Regions from separate parts of the Succinispira mobilis DSM 6222 genome, predicted to be linked through region 1. Evidence: a T-box and tRNA genes for the amino acid it is inferred to sense, from the RefSeq annotation. Region 1 holds a T-box; the other regions hold tRNA genes.
The links. A T-box is a leader RNA that pairs with one kind of tRNA and senses whether it is charged. The one in region 1 lies ahead of leuS (leucine--tRNA ligase), so its partner is inferred to be a tRNA-Leu.
Positions count from the first base shown of each region.

Region 2: it encodes a tRNA-Leu, which carries the amino acid that the T-box ahead of leuS (leucine--tRNA ligase) is inferred to sense. The anticodon was not compared.
Region 3: it encodes a tRNA-Leu, which carries the amino acid that the T-box ahead of leuS (leucine--tRNA ligase) is inferred to sense. The anticodon was not compared.

Region 1 covers NZ_KB913028.1:1,040,443-1,045,382, reverse strand. Annotated here, with positions in the region: gene leuS (leucine--tRNA ligase) at 1-2,348, opposite strand, end outside; T-box leader at 2,409-2,621, opposite strand; gene SUCMO_RS10345 (Na+/H+ antiporter NhaC family protein) at 2,771-4,477, shown strand; gene SUCMO_RS0104915 (aminotransferase-like domain-containing protein) at 4,558-4,940, shown strand, end outside.
Region 2 covers NZ_KB913028.1:1,962,799-1,967,738, forward strand. Annotated here, with positions in the region: gene SUCMO_RS0109370 (aspartate carbamoyltransferase catalytic subunit) at 1-477, opposite strand, end outside; gene SUCMO_RS0109375 (MFS transporter) at 695-1,846, opposite strand; tRNA gene SUCMO_RS0109385 (tRNA-Leu) at 2,402-2,484, opposite strand; tRNA gene SUCMO_RS0109390 (tRNA-Lys) at 2,516-2,591, opposite strand; tRNA gene SUCMO_RS0109395 (tRNA-Gln) at 2,601-2,676, opposite strand; tRNA gene SUCMO_RS0109400 (tRNA-His) at 2,697-2,772, opposite strand; gene SUCMO_RS0109405 (acyl-CoA dehydrogenase family protein) at 2,873-4,006, opposite strand; gene SUCMO_RS0109410 (PaaI family thioesterase) at 4,035-4,460, opposite strand; gene SUCMO_RS0109415 (xanthine phosphoribosyltransferase) at 4,471-4,940, opposite strand, start outside.
Region 3 covers NZ_KB913028.1:2,027,637-2,032,576, forward strand. Annotated here, with positions in the region: gene SUCMO_RS0109700 (M20 family metallo-hydrolase) at 1-691, opposite strand, end outside; gene SUCMO_RS0109705 (DEAD/DEAH box helicase) at 807-2,057, opposite strand; tRNA gene SUCMO_RS0109710 (tRNA-Leu) at 2,134-2,222, opposite strand; tRNA gene SUCMO_RS0109715 (tRNA-Cys) at 2,236-2,309, opposite strand; tRNA gene SUCMO_RS0109720 (tRNA-Gly) at 2,320-2,394, opposite strand; tRNA gene SUCMO_RS0109725 (tRNA-Phe) at 2,401-2,476, opposite strand; tRNA gene SUCMO_RS0109730 (tRNA-Asp) at 2,490-2,566, opposite strand; gene SUCMO_RS0109735 (FAD-dependent oxidoreductase) at 2,694-4,325, opposite strand; gene SUCMO_RS0109740 (cytidine deaminase) at 4,331-4,717, opposite strand; gene ybeY (rRNA maturation RNase YbeY) at 4,731-4,940, opposite strand, start outside.

The DNA.
Region 1 (4,940 bases):
ACAATTTTTTCTTTTAATTTACCATTGAATTGTATTACTATTTCTACCTCAGAAACCTCTAATGCATCTTCTGCATACTCTGGCCAATTTTGTTTATGTACACTACTATCAGAATCAATAGTTCCATTCCAAAGTTCTTCTGTAACATGTGGAATAAATGGTGCTAACAATCTAATAAGCTGTGATATAACTTCATGAATCAAACCTGCATTAATAGTTTCATTCTGTTCTTTATGTAAGTACAAGGCATTTACTAGTTCCATTATCGCACTTATTGCTGTGTTAAAGTTAAATCTTAATGTTATGTCGTCTGTTACACGTTTGACTGTATGATGTGCCTTATAACGCAACTTTTTCTCATTAGCTGTCAACTCTTCTGGGTTATAACTACATTGTCCTTTATTCAAATCAGCTTGATAATGTTCTACTATTCTCCATAAGCGATTAATAAATCTAAATGAACCATCTACCCCCTGTTCACTCCATTCTAAATCTCTCTCTGGCGGCGCTGCAAATAAGATAAATAATCTTGCTGTATCTGCACCATATTTAGCAATTATTTCTTCTGGAGAAACAACATTACCTTTTGATTTTGACATTTTAGCGCCATCTTTTATTACCATACCTTGAGTTAATAAATTTTTAAAAGGTTCATTAACATTAACCAAGCCTGCATCTTTTAAAACTTTAGTGAAGAACCTTGAATACAATAGATGCAAAATCGCATGTTCTATCCCACCAATATATTGGTCAACTGGCATCCAGTAGTTCACCTTATCCCAAGCAAAAGGCTGTTTGTCGTTATGAGGATCTGTATAGCGCATATAATACCAAGAAGAACAAATAAAAGTATCCATCGTATCTGTTTCTCGTCTTGCTGGTTTACCACAAGTAGGACAAGTGCAGTTAACAAAATCTTCTACCTGTGCTAATGGTGATACAGCAACATTAGCAAAATTTACATTCTCTGGTAATAAAACTGGTAGTTGTTCGCTAGGAACAGGTACAGTCCCACAGTCTTGACAATATACCATTGGAATTGGAGCACCCCAATATCTTTGACGACTAACTAGCCAATCGCGTAAACGATAATTAACTTTTTTACTGCCTATAGATAATTCTTCCATTTTATCTGCAATAACTTTTTTGCCTTGCTCGTTGCTTAAACCATTACAAATATCGGAATTAACCATAATCCCATCTTCTTCGTAAGCTGCTTGCATAGTTGCAATATCCAAATCAGCCGCAGGAGAATTTATAACCAATTTTTTAGCTAAATTGTATTTCGTTGCAAATAACCAATCCCTTTGATCATGTGCTGGCACACCCATTACAGCTCCAGTACCATATTCAAATAATACATAGTTAGCTACCCATATTGGAATTTGTTGGCCTGTCAATGGGTGAACCGCATATTCACCAGTAAAAATACCCTCTTTTTCCATATCACTAGCAGTTCTTTGCAATTCCGTTTGATTTTTCACACGCTCTACAAAAGTACGCACTTCATTTGCCTGTGTTTTTCCAGCAATTAATTTTTCCACCAACGGATGTTCTGGAGCCAAAACCACATAAGATACACCATAAACAGTGTCATGTCTTGTTGTATATACCGAAATTTTATCTTGAATACTAGGTACATCAAAAGCAAATTCTAAACCTTCACTACGTCCAATCCAATTTTCTTGCATTGTTCGTACCCGCTCTGGCCAACCGTTTAATTCTTTTAGATCCTCTAACAATCTATCTGCATAATCAGTTATTTTAAAAAACCATTGTTCTAAATCTTTTTTTACAACTTCACTATCACAACGCCAGCAACAACCATCAATTACTTGTTCATTTGCTAGCACTGTATTACATTCATTGCACCAATTTACAGCCGCTTTTTTGCGTGTTGCTAAACCTCTTTTATAAAACAATAAAAATAATTCCTGTGTCCAGCGATAGTAATCATCTTTACAAGTCGCAACTTCGCGATCCCAATCATATGATAACCCTAATTCTTTTTGCTGTTTACGCATATTATCAATGTTTTCCATCGTCCACTTAGCAGGATGAATTCCATGTTTAATCGCTGCATTTTCGGCAGGCATTCCAAATGCATCCCAACCCATAGGATGCAACACATTATAGCCTTGCATGCTTTTAAATCTTGCCACCACATCACCAATTGAATAGTTGCGCACATGCCCCATATGCAAATTACCAGATGGATATGGGAACATTTCCAAAACATAGTATTCTGGTTTTTGCCTATTAATCACCGTATCAAAAGCATTGCTTTTTTCCCAAAATTTTTGCCACTTTTCCTCAATACTTTTGGGATCATATCTGTCTACTAACATTACTTCTCCTCCTACTTTATGTATAAGTTCTCTTAAAAAGAAAAAATCCCATGGCTATGTGCCAGGGACGATTTTTATATCGCGGTACCACCCTGATTGACAGTTGCAAACAACCATCCTCTCAATTGCTATTAACGCTAGCTAACGGCTAAAACTACTTTCTTTCATATTAGCTCTTCCTTAGCGAGTTCAGTTTTGGTAGTATTAGCTTGCATCAACCGCTAACTTTCTAAAAGCTACTTCTCACCTACTACTCTAAGTCCTCAGATTTTACAGTTCAATACCATGTATTATACTTAAAAAGCCCTGTTTTGTCAATTGTATTCTCCTTGTATACTATATATGCAAGTATACCTTGTTGACTAGACATTCTGGAATTTGGTATCATAGAGTGTAAATTTTTTAAAAGGATGGGTTTCTCAATGTATAAAAAATTCTTTAAAATTGCCCCTATTTTCAGTCTTATTTTGCTGTCTAATTTTGTGGTTGCTCATGCTCAAGAAGTAGATGCAGCCGCCAAAAATGCTGAGACTTTAGGTATTTGGACTATTACACCACCTCTGGTGTCTATCGTTTTGGCTTTTATTACTAAAAACGTGGTATTTTCTTTATTTACAGGTATTTTCTCTGGTGCTCTCATTTTAACATTACAAAACAATAGTTTAATTCCTTCTTTAATAGAAGCTTTTTCAAAAGTCATTGCTTATATTCTCGGTGCAATGAGTGATTCTTGGAATGCTGGCATTATTCTTCAATGTTTAACTATCGGTGGTTTAATAGCTCTTATAACAAAAATGGGCGGTGCTAAAGCTGTTGCTGAATATCTGGCGGCCAAGGCATCTGGTCGTAGAAGTACTCAAATCATCACTTGGTTTCTTGGAATTCTAGTATTTTTTGATGATTATGCAAATTCGCTAATAATCGGTCCTATAATGCGACCTGTATTTGATAAATTTAAAATTTCACGTGAGAAGTTAGCCTTTATTGTTGATGCTACAGCGGCCCCTATTGCTGGCGTAGCCCTAATTTCAACTTGGATTGGTTATGAACTTAGTCTAATTCGTGATGCATATGCCGTGATTAACCAACCAATTAATGCATATGCAATTTTCGTAGATACCATCCCTTATCGTTTCTATAATATCTTAATCATGGTTTTTGTGTTTTCGTCAGCAATAATGTTAAGAGATTTTGCCTCTATGCATGTAGCTGAAACAAGAGCCTTAACCACAGGCAAAGTTATTGCTGATGGTGATACCCCTATGTCTAGTGAAGACAATGATAAAATCAAGCCAAATCCTGAAGCAAAAATAAGTATCTATAGTGCCATAATCCCTATTGCTGTCTTAATAGTTTCTGCTTTTATTGGTTTTTATACAAATGGTACTGCCGCTATATTAGCTGGTGAAAACAAAGCTTTAGTCGCAGCTATTGAAGCACAACCTTATTCACTAAGCTCCTTACAAGAAGCTTTTGGAGCTTCTGACGCAAGCATTGTTTTGTTTCAAGCCGCTTTAGTTGCTTGTATTGTAGCCTTCGCCATAGGCCTGTACCAAAAATGTTTTACATTAAATGAAGCTGTCAACACTTGGGTAACTGGTGTTTCTGGGCTTTGTATAACAGGCGTAATTTTACTGCTGGCATGGTCTTTAAGCTCTGTAATAAAAGAAATGGGAACAGCTAGTTATCTAGTAAGCATTCTTTCTTCTAATTTACCAGCTTACCTTCTACCTTCTATTATTTTTATTCTCGGTTCAATAATTTCTTTCTCCACTGGAACTGCCTATGGAACCATGGGTATTATTATGCCGCTTGCAATTCCACTTGCTTTTGCTTTAAATCCTGATTATGGCTACATGATTGCTAATGTTGGCGCTGTGTTAACAGGAGCAATTTTTGGTGATCACTGTTCACCAATATCTGATACTACGATTTTATCATCTATGGGTGCTGGTTCTGATCACCTTGCCCATGTCAAAACTCAATTGCCCTACGCCCTAACGGTAGCAGTTATTTCTGTAATTTTCGGCTTTTTGCCAGTAGGCTTTGGTGTATCAATTTACATTACTCTGCCAATTGCTATTATTGCTGTAATCAGTACTTTATACTTCTGGGGTAAAAAAGTCTAAGTGACTTTTTATTTGACCAAAAAAGTCCTCTATGATAGAATTAAACACATACTTTAACAATTTTATAGGGGGATTTGAAAATGTCATGTGAATTTGCAAACAGAATTAAGCATATGCAAGCTTCTGAAATACGCGAGATTTTAAAATTAACACAAAAACCAGAAGTAATATCCTTTGCTGGTGGACTTCCAGCACCCGAACTATTTCCTACTCAAGAAATAGCCAAATTAACTCAAGAAATAATCGCCAAAGATGGAATTCAAGTACTGCAGTATGCCACAACTGAAGGCTGGGCACCATTAAGAAAAAAAATTGCCGCGCGCATGAACAATAAATTAAATACAAATGTGGTTGCTGACAATATTTTAATTACAACTGGGTCACAACAAGGGTTAGATTTCACTGGAAAATTATTTCTTGATGAAGGCGATATCGTTTTGTGCGAAAGCCCTTCTTATCTAGG
Region 2 (4,940 bases), 920 kb from region 1:
GCCAGAGAAAGTGCCTTTATGGGCTTTGATGGTAAACATATCTAATAGCCCTTGTGATGGGTGAGCATGCGCCCCATCACCGGCATTAATAATTACTGGTTTAGCGATTCCAGCGGCAAAATGCGCTGCTCCTTCTACTGGATGACGCATCACAATCGCATCGACATTCATTGCTTCAACTGTCAAAATTGTATCGCGCAAACTTTCACCTTTGGTAACACTAGAAGTAGAAGTTGTAATATTAACTACATCGGCGCCTAAGTATTTACCCGCTAATTCAAACGAAGTTCTAGTTCTAGTACTTGCTTCGAAAAATAAGTTTATTACAGCTTTACCTCGTAGCGTTGGTACTTTTTTTATATCTCGATTGATTATATTTTTCATCTCTCTCGCTGTATCTAAGATTAGATTATATTCATCTACGTTAAAATCTGCTAAGGTCAAAATATCTTTGCCATATAAGGAAACTGGTTTCATTGTTATTGTATCCCCTTTCGTTATCCTTTATTTTTTCTAAAACAAAAAAGCCTACTTGGTCATGAGAATGACAAAGTAGGCTTATAATTAACAAAAACTCTATAAGCACTGCCTTACCAGCCTCTCTGGACCAGTTTAAAGGGCAATATGTTACATTAACTATTTTATCATTGGATATTGTTAATGTCAACTTAAAGCTTAACGTTTTTTATAAAATTTAACAATTATGTTTACATTTTTGATATTCAGACATAACTATACAAGCAGTACTACTAAAAGAAATAAATGCCGCTACTAACAATACTATTTCTGCTGTAAAAAATTCTTTTAACAAACTCGATAAAAACAAACCGACAATCGCTCCAACAGCTCCAGAGGTAGTTATTATTGTCATTAATTTAACACTTGGATAAGCAGCTTGTTCGTTGCCATAAGACAAAATCGTAGAGTACATACCAGAAAAACCCAGGCCTAAGAAAAAAATCAATAAATAAGCATTGTTCATATTTAAAATCGTAAATAACATCACTACGCTTAAACAAATAATCATCCCAAGCAAATAAATTAGTTTGTGCGTTAGTATGCGTTTTGCCAAAAAACCGCAAGCAAAGCGGCCTACAGCCACCCCCACCCAAAGAAACACTAGGGAAAATGCCGCCTGTTCCGTGGTTGAGGCAAATTTTTCCAAAAGAAATACAGGTAACCAGACCGAAAAGAATATTTCTGCCTTTACATTTAAAAATAGTGCTAGAGAACTTAACTTACTATATAAATTTAATTTAAATTCAGTCTCCGTCTTAGAAATTAGCGGTGCTACTGCTTGTTTATCCACTTTATAATATAACAAACTAACCAAAGTTAAACCGATACACAATAAATATACCCAGCCCCAATAAACTTTGTTTATCAAAAAAAAGCCTACAACTAATGGCCCGATAATTGCCCCAGCACTATAAAAAAAGTTTAAAAAACTCATTTGTGAAGTGCGCTCTAATCCATTATACATAATCAAAATTATATTATTAGAAACTGAAAAATGCGCGCCTAAAGCGAGTGCCGCCAAAGTTATTGCTAAGGTAAAAATCCAAAGGTTTTTAGTGAAAAAAGCAATTAACAGCGTAACTGCTACAAGTAAAACGGTCTGATAAATAAACTTAGAAACCTTTATTTTCTCATAGCATTTACCAGTATAATAATTTCCTAAAGTTCTCGCTAATGTTGTCATCGCAAAGCAGTAGCCAATAGTTGATAAACTATAACCAAAGTATCCATTTAAAACCGGGGTCAATGCCCCTGGCAAAACAAAGAAAAACCCCTGCGTAAAGTACATGGAATAGGCTACTATCGTAGCTATTAATTTATTATTCATAGCTTATCCTCACTTGAAATTTTATCGCAACTTAACTGCAACAATAAATAATTTTTTATTCTTGCTTTTATGCCGTTACTAAAGATTCTTGTATTTAACATATTTTAACACATTTTCACAGGAAAAATAAATTATCTACCAATTCCAGTTTTCCACTTATAAGCTATCCTATTTTTGTGCTAGGAAAATTTTATTATACACCTCTGATTTTCCTAGCAACAGAAACTTGCAAATAAATGCAATAATAATTTTTAGTTGCTGATATTTAAACTGGATTAAGAATGTAAAAGTTCTTAATCCAGTTTAAATATCCTTTTTTATTATTCACACTACAACATTTGGCAACGAACCAAAAATTGATGAAGTAGAAAATATTATTAAAACAACCTTAACTGAGGAGCAAACCAGGGAATTAATTTATGATTTTTATGAGTCTGTAAAAAACAAAAAAGGCTCGGAATCGTTCCGAACCTTGCTTACTACCTTTGTTAATAAAATCACCATTTCAAATTCAAACATCTGCATCCAGTTTAAAATAAACTTTTGCGGTTTGAATGGTGCGGGAGAAGGGACTTGAACCCCCACGGTTACCCGCCAGATCCTAAGTCTGGTGCGTCTGCCAATTCCGCCACTCCCGCGCTATATATAATTATAAAATTATATCAAAGTTGGTGATCCACCCGCGACTCGAACGCGGGACACCCTGATTAAAAGTCAGGTGCTCTACCGACTGAGCTAGTGGATCATATTTACTTGGTTGGGGCGGCTGGACTCGAACCAACGCGTGCGGGAGTCAAAGTCCCGTGCCTTACCGACTTGGCTACGCCCCAATTTTAGGCTTACTTCACTGTGGGGTGACTGAAGGGACTTGAACCCTCGAATAACGGAGCCACAATCCGCCGTGTTAACCACTTCACCACAGCCACCATATTAAGCTCTGGTTGCTATCAACTCTAACAACGATATTAATTTTATCATTGTTAAAGTGCTTTGTCAATACTTTTTTTATAGTTTTTTATTTGTTTTTTAGAATAATAATTTATTGGCAATTACCACTCGTTGAATTTGATTAGTACCTTCATAAATTTGCATGATTTTAGCATCACGCATATACTTTTCCGCAGGATACTCTTTTGAATAACCATAACCACCCATAACCTGTAGTGCATCAGTGGTAACACTCATAGCTATATCTGCCGCATAACATTTAGACATCGCGGCTTCTTTACTAAAATCTTCGCCTTGATCGCGTAAATAGCAAGCTTTATACACTAACAGCCGAGCTGTTTCAACCTTCATGGCCATATCTGCTAGCATACCTTGAATCATCTGAAAAGAAGCAATTGGTTGCCCAAATTGACGTCTTTCTTTAGAATACTTTATCGCCATATCTAAACTTGCTTGCGCTAAACCTACAGAAACAGCACCCACAAAAGGACGCGAGGAGTCTAAGGTATTCATTGCAATTCTAAAACCTTCACCTTCACGACCTACACGTTGATCTTCACTTACTTCGACATTTTGCAAAATAAGCTCAGTAGTGTTGGAAGCTCGAATTCCCATTTTATCTTCTTTTTTGCCAATAGAAAAGCCTGGGGTATCTTTTTCAACGATAAAGGCTGTTAACCCTCTTATTCCCCCCGTTTTTCTAGTATTAGCAAAAATCAAATATACTTCAGCCACTCCACCATTTGTAATAAAAGCTTTCGTACCATTTAAGATATATTTATTGCCATCTTTTACTGCACTAGTCGCTACCCCACCTGCATCAGAACCAGCATTTGGCTCGGTAAGAGCAAAAGCTGCTAATTTTCCTTGTTTAATAATGTCAAAATAATAAGCTTTTTGCTTATCAGTTCCTTTTATAATTACTGGATAAGAAGCTAGTGCATTGGCAGCAACTACTGTAGCTACGCCAGCACAACCTTTAGCAAGCTCTTCATATAACAACGCTAAAGTCACGCTATCTAAGCCTACACCACCATTTTCTTTTGGGACAACCAAATCCAGCAAACCAATTTTAGCTAATTTACCTAAAAGTTCAGGGTGCATTTTATTCTCTTTATCCATTGTCAAAGCAATCGGTTTTATTTCTCTTTCGACAAACTTACTGACCAAGTCCTTTAATTCCAATTGTTCCTGCGTAAATCCAAAATTCATATTTGGCAACCTCCTAAAATTTTTAAAATTAGTCCAATGAAATTTCCCCTATTACAAAAAAGGTTGCTTGCAGCTTACCTATAAGCTTACCTTCTAAATTTTCTACTATACCCTCGGCTACGATAGTACGCCGACCTTGATGAATGATTTTAGCTGTAGCTATTGCTGTTTCCCCCGCCTCAATTACACTAATAAAATTAGTTGTCATTGCTAAAGTTACAACTTTCTTACCCGTGCTTACACAGGCTATTCCCATGGCTGTATCTGCTAAAGAAATCAAGCCGCCCCCATGCAAGGCTCGATGTAAATTAGTGTGTTTTTCATAATCTACATACATACTCATTTTTGCATAACCACTAGTTACTTCTTCAATCTTCATATCGAGATAATTAACAAACTTATTATCAGCGTAAATCTTTCTAAGTTGCTCTGTTTTATCTTCCGCTAAATCCATCTTCCTCCCCCTAATCTAATATTACCCTCCCATTTTCAAACGCTTTTATTCTTGCCAATGATTCTAAATTATAACCTTTGACATTTATTTTTTCAGCTCCACCCTGGAATTGTTTCTCAATAACTATGCCGATACCAACAACTGTGCTCCCTGCTTGTTCAACTAAACTGGCTAACCCAACCGCAGCTTCTCCATGTGCTAAAAAATCATCTAATATCAAAACTTTCTCACCTGCTGGTAAAAACTTGCGTAACACACTTACATTGCTTGTAATTTTTTTAGTAAACGAATGCACTTTAGCCACATATGCTTCTTCATTCATTATCTCCGAAGCACTTTTTTTGGCAAACACCACTGGGACATGTAGGATAAATCCTGTAGCTAAGGCCACAGCAATTCCTGAAGCTTCAATTGTTAAAATTCTGTCTATTTTTTGCTCAGCAAAGCGTCTAGCGAATTCTTTACCAATTTCTAGCATTA
Region 3 (4,940 bases), 990 kb from region 1:
TTGGTGTTGCCCCAGAATGGTCAGCCACCCCTTCAACTGTAATTTTCATCCGTGTCGGGGCAGCTATATTTTCCACTACCCCAATTGCTTCACCACTATCTGCCAATACACGCCCTTGCTCAATATGTAATTCTACAAATGCTGCATATTTGCTGGCATCTAGCTTAACTTGTTCATATTTCTCTGGCTCAAAACCAGCTTGTTTTAATACTTCAATGTAGCTTAATTCATCCTTTTTAGTCGCACTAGAAAATGTTTCTGGCGTACCTACCCCCGCCAACAACTTACTACCAATAGTAGCGAAACCAAAACGAGTTGATTCTTCTGCCATAAAAATTATTACTTCGTAAGAATGTTCCAACCCTTGTTCTTTAATGGCATAAGCGGCTTCCAAAGCTGCTACTACCCCTAATGCTCCATCGTAAGCGCCACCTTGCTTTACTGTATCTAAGTGCGAACCAGAGGCAATCGTTGGCAAAGTTGGATTTTTCCCTGGCAAGCGGGCAAAAATATTGCCCACATAATCGCGCCGCACTTCCATCCCCAATTCTTGCATTTTCTCCATGATATATTTTTGCGCTGCTAGATCCTCGGCAGAATATGCTAATCTAGTTATCCCTTTATCGACACTACCACCAAAACTTTTTAAGTGTTCTAAGATTTCTAACACTCTCGCTTGCTTAATTTTCATATCGCACCTCACTATTTTTTCTCTCTATTAACACCATATAAAGTTTTAGACCTTAACTATACTAAATATATTAATATAATTAAGGTCTTTAAGCAAGAATCTTTGTTATGTAATTTTAATTAGACTTGTTTTGCTTTCTAGAAGAACTAGAATTTTTGGCCAATACATTCTTTTTACCACGTTTATTTTCCCGCACACTACTTTTACCACGTTTTACTTGTCGATCGTTTTTCTTGCGGCTACTCATAGTTTCGCCAGCATGATTTTGCTTTTCAATTTTATAACCTAGCGCTTTTTCAATTGCCGTTAGCCACTTAACATCATCGTGCGTATACAAGGTAACAGCAACGCCATCAGCACTGGCGCGTCCAGTTCTCCCAATGCGATGAATATACATATTCGTATTATGTGGGATATCATAATTGATAACATGTGTTACACCTTGAATATCCATACCGCGGGCAACTAATTCCGAAGCAACTAAAATTTGAATTTTTGCTTCTTGAAACTTTTTCATAACTTGATTACGCTTACTTTGTGACAATTCGCCATGAATTGCTTCTACTTCTAAGCCTTTAGCTGCTAGAAAGCCTTCGATTTCTTTCACCACTTCTTTACTAATACAAAAAATCATTAACAAATAAGGATTTAAGCGTTCAATTAGATTAAGTAACAACCCTTTTTTATTTTCTCCTGCCACTTTAATAGCGATTTGACGAATATTTTCCACTGTAGGATTTTCCTCACTTAAAGACACTACATATGGATTGAGCATAATTTTTTTAGCAAGTTGCTTGACAATATCAGGCAAAGTGGCCGAACACATCATGTTTTGCCGCTCTTTTGGCAAGTTATCAACTACCAAATTAATATCCTCCAAAAAACCTCGTTGCAACATTTCATCTACTTCATCTAACACGAAGAACTTTATCGCGCCAAGATTAGTATTCTTACTCCGCAAATGGTCTTGAATTCTGCCTGGAGTGCCAACAATGATATGCACTACATTTTTCAGTTTCGTCTCTTGTGAGTTTTTATCTCGCCCACCACAGACATTTGCAACTCTAATTTCTGTACCAATAACTAATTTCTTAATTTCTTGATAAATTTGCAAACTTAATTCTCTTGTAGGTGTTAAAATTAGCACCTGCAAATAAGGCTTACTCGTATCAATTTTTTTCAATGCTGGGATGACAAACGCTAAGGTTTTTCCCGTACCAGTTTGCGCCTGCACTAAAACATCGCGACCAGTGAATAATACTGGAATAACTTTTTCTTGAACTGGTGTCGCCTGCTTAATCCCCTGTGTTTGCAATATTTCTACAATCCTAGTATCTACCTTTAAGTCAGTAAAAGTCTTTTGCATAAAATATCCCTCCTTACGTTAAAAAATTGCAATGAAAAAAAGCGTCCCTTTGGACGCTATTCACTAGCTAAAAAGTTGGTGCCGAGGACCGGAATCGAACCGGTACGGGTCTCACGACCCGAGGGATTTTAAGTCCCTTGCGTCTGCCAGTTCCGCCACCCCGGCACATTATTCAATTTGGAGGCGGCACCCAGATTTGAACTGGGGATAAAGGTTTTGCAGACCTCTGCCTTACCACTTGGCTATGCCGCCTCAAAGTTTTTGGAGCGGAAAACGAGATTCGAACTCGCGACCCTCGCCTTGGCAAGGCGATGCTCTACCGCTGAGCTATTTCCGCATATTGTGGTGCCACAGGGCGGAATCGAACCGCCGACACGAGGATTTTCAGTCCTCTGCTCTACCGACTGAGCTACCGTGGCATTTTATATAGTATGGCGACCCGGATGGGACTCGAACCCACGACCTCCGCCGTGACAGGGCGGCATTCTAACCAACTAAACTACCGGGCCTCGCTGAACTACATATGTTATTATATAGAAAAACAGCTAGGTTGTCAACACCTTTTTTTGAATTTTTTTCAATGTTTTTCTATATATATTAAACTCCGCCTCCCAAGGTATTCGATAGCTCTTATACTTATTTGTTAGATGCTAAAACACTATATAATTCATAACCACCACTCAGATTATAAGTTTCTATAAAACCATTCTGTTGTAAAATTCTTTGCGCGATATAACCTCTTAATCCCACTGCGCAATAGATAAAAATTTTCTTATGGGGTTCTAGTTCCGCAATACGTCCACGCAAATCATCTAAGGGAATATTAATTGCCGCACTTAGATGTCCTTGCTGATATTCGCTTTTGCTACGAACATCCAATAAAATATCCGTTGTTTGAACGCGGGCTAAATCCTCTGGATAAAAAAATTTACTTTTGCCTAACAAAACATTTTCGGCAACATAGCCAGCCATATTAACAGGATCTTTGGCCGAATTAAATGGTGGGGCATAAGCTAATTCCAGTTCTGTTAGTTCTTGCACTGTCAATTGATGTCTTACCGCGCTCGCCAAAACATCAATACGCTTATCTACACCTGTGCCCCCTACTATTTGTGCCCCTAACACAACACCAGTAGGCGTATACAGTAATTTTATAAACATTGTACTCGCCCCTGGATAATAACGCGCATGGTTTGCGCTATATGTATAAGACTTTAAGTAGTTAATTTTATTTTGCTGTAAACTTTCTTCACTTTCCCCTGTTACAGCTACTACCAAATCAAAAGCTTTCAAAATAGCCGTCCCTTGTGAACCGGGATATTGTTGCTTACTGCCACAAATAATATCTGCTAGTAACCTTGCTTGGCGATTAGCTGGTGAAGCCAACGGAATATTTCTCTTCGCACCCGTAAAACAAAGATGCTCTACGGCATCACCTAAAGCATACACATCTTGCACATTAGTGCGTAAATTTGCATCTACAATAATCTGCCCCAAAGCATTTAAAGCTACACCCGAGTTCTTTAAAAAACCAGTATCGGCTTGAACACCAATACTCATAATTACCAAGTCCGCCGCAATTTTTTCACCATTTTCCAAGCACACAAATTCTGGCGTTATTTCTGTTACCCGACTCTTTAAAAACAACTTAAGTCCTCGCTCGCGCAAATAATTTTGCAAATGCGCCGCTACTTCCAAGTCAATACTCGCAATCAAATGGGTATTTGCCTCAACTATTTGCACTTGATAGCCTAGATGCTGCAAATTTTCCGCCATTTCAATGCCTATATAGCCACCACCAATAACTACTGCTGTTCCTGTTTTCTGTTTATCTGTAAATTCTTTGATTTTATAAGTATCAGGGATATTCCTTAAAGTAAATACATGTGCTAAATCAGCCCCAGCAAACTTCGGAGTTATGGGTTTCGCACCTGGCGAAAGAATTAACTTATCATAACTTTCCCAATACTCAACTTGAGTTTGATGATTATAAACTTTAACCCGTTTTAAGGTAGTGTCTAATTCTACTACCTCACTGAAAGTTCGCACATCTACATTAAATCGTTTGCCAAACCCTTGGGGCGTTTGTATCTGCAACGCGCATTTATCAGTAATTACATCGCCAATATAATAAGGCAACCCACAATTAGCAAAGGATATATACTCGCCTTTTTCAAACATTATAATTTGAAATTGTTCACTATTTCTGCGGAGCCGTGCACACACCCCTGCGCCCCCTGCCACACCACCAACAACTAAGATTTTCATAAATCTCACACCTCCATATCAGTGCTTTTAAAGCCTATTGGCAACAACTCGGACAACTTATGTTGCACTACTGTACCCGCCAAATTACTCCGATATACAGTTTTTATCCCAAATTCCTGCATAACCTGACGGCAAGCTCCGCAAGGCACCACAGGTTCTTGGGTATCAGCTACCACTAGAATTTCACTTAAATTCTGTTCTCCTTGTGCAATCGCCTGAAAGATGGCGTTGCGTTCTGCACAACTAGTAAGTCCGTAAGAGGCATTCTCTACATTACAGCCTAGATATATTTGCCCGGACTTACCCCTTACAGCTGCCCCAACTTTAAATTTCGAATAAGGAGCATAGGCATTTTCTCGAACCTGTATCGCTTGTTTAAGTAGTGTTTTCAAACTATCACCCCAACTATCGATATATTGCCAATTTTGCCAAAACTCGTTCTTCCTGTTCCCGCATAACTTTCTTGTCTGCTTCTTGCATATGATCATAGCCTAATAAATGTAAAAACCCATGAATAAGCAGATACGCCAATTCTCGTTCTAAACTGTGTCCATACTCTAGAGCTTGCTCTTGCGCTCTTTCTAAACTGACAATGATATCCCCCAACAGATGCTC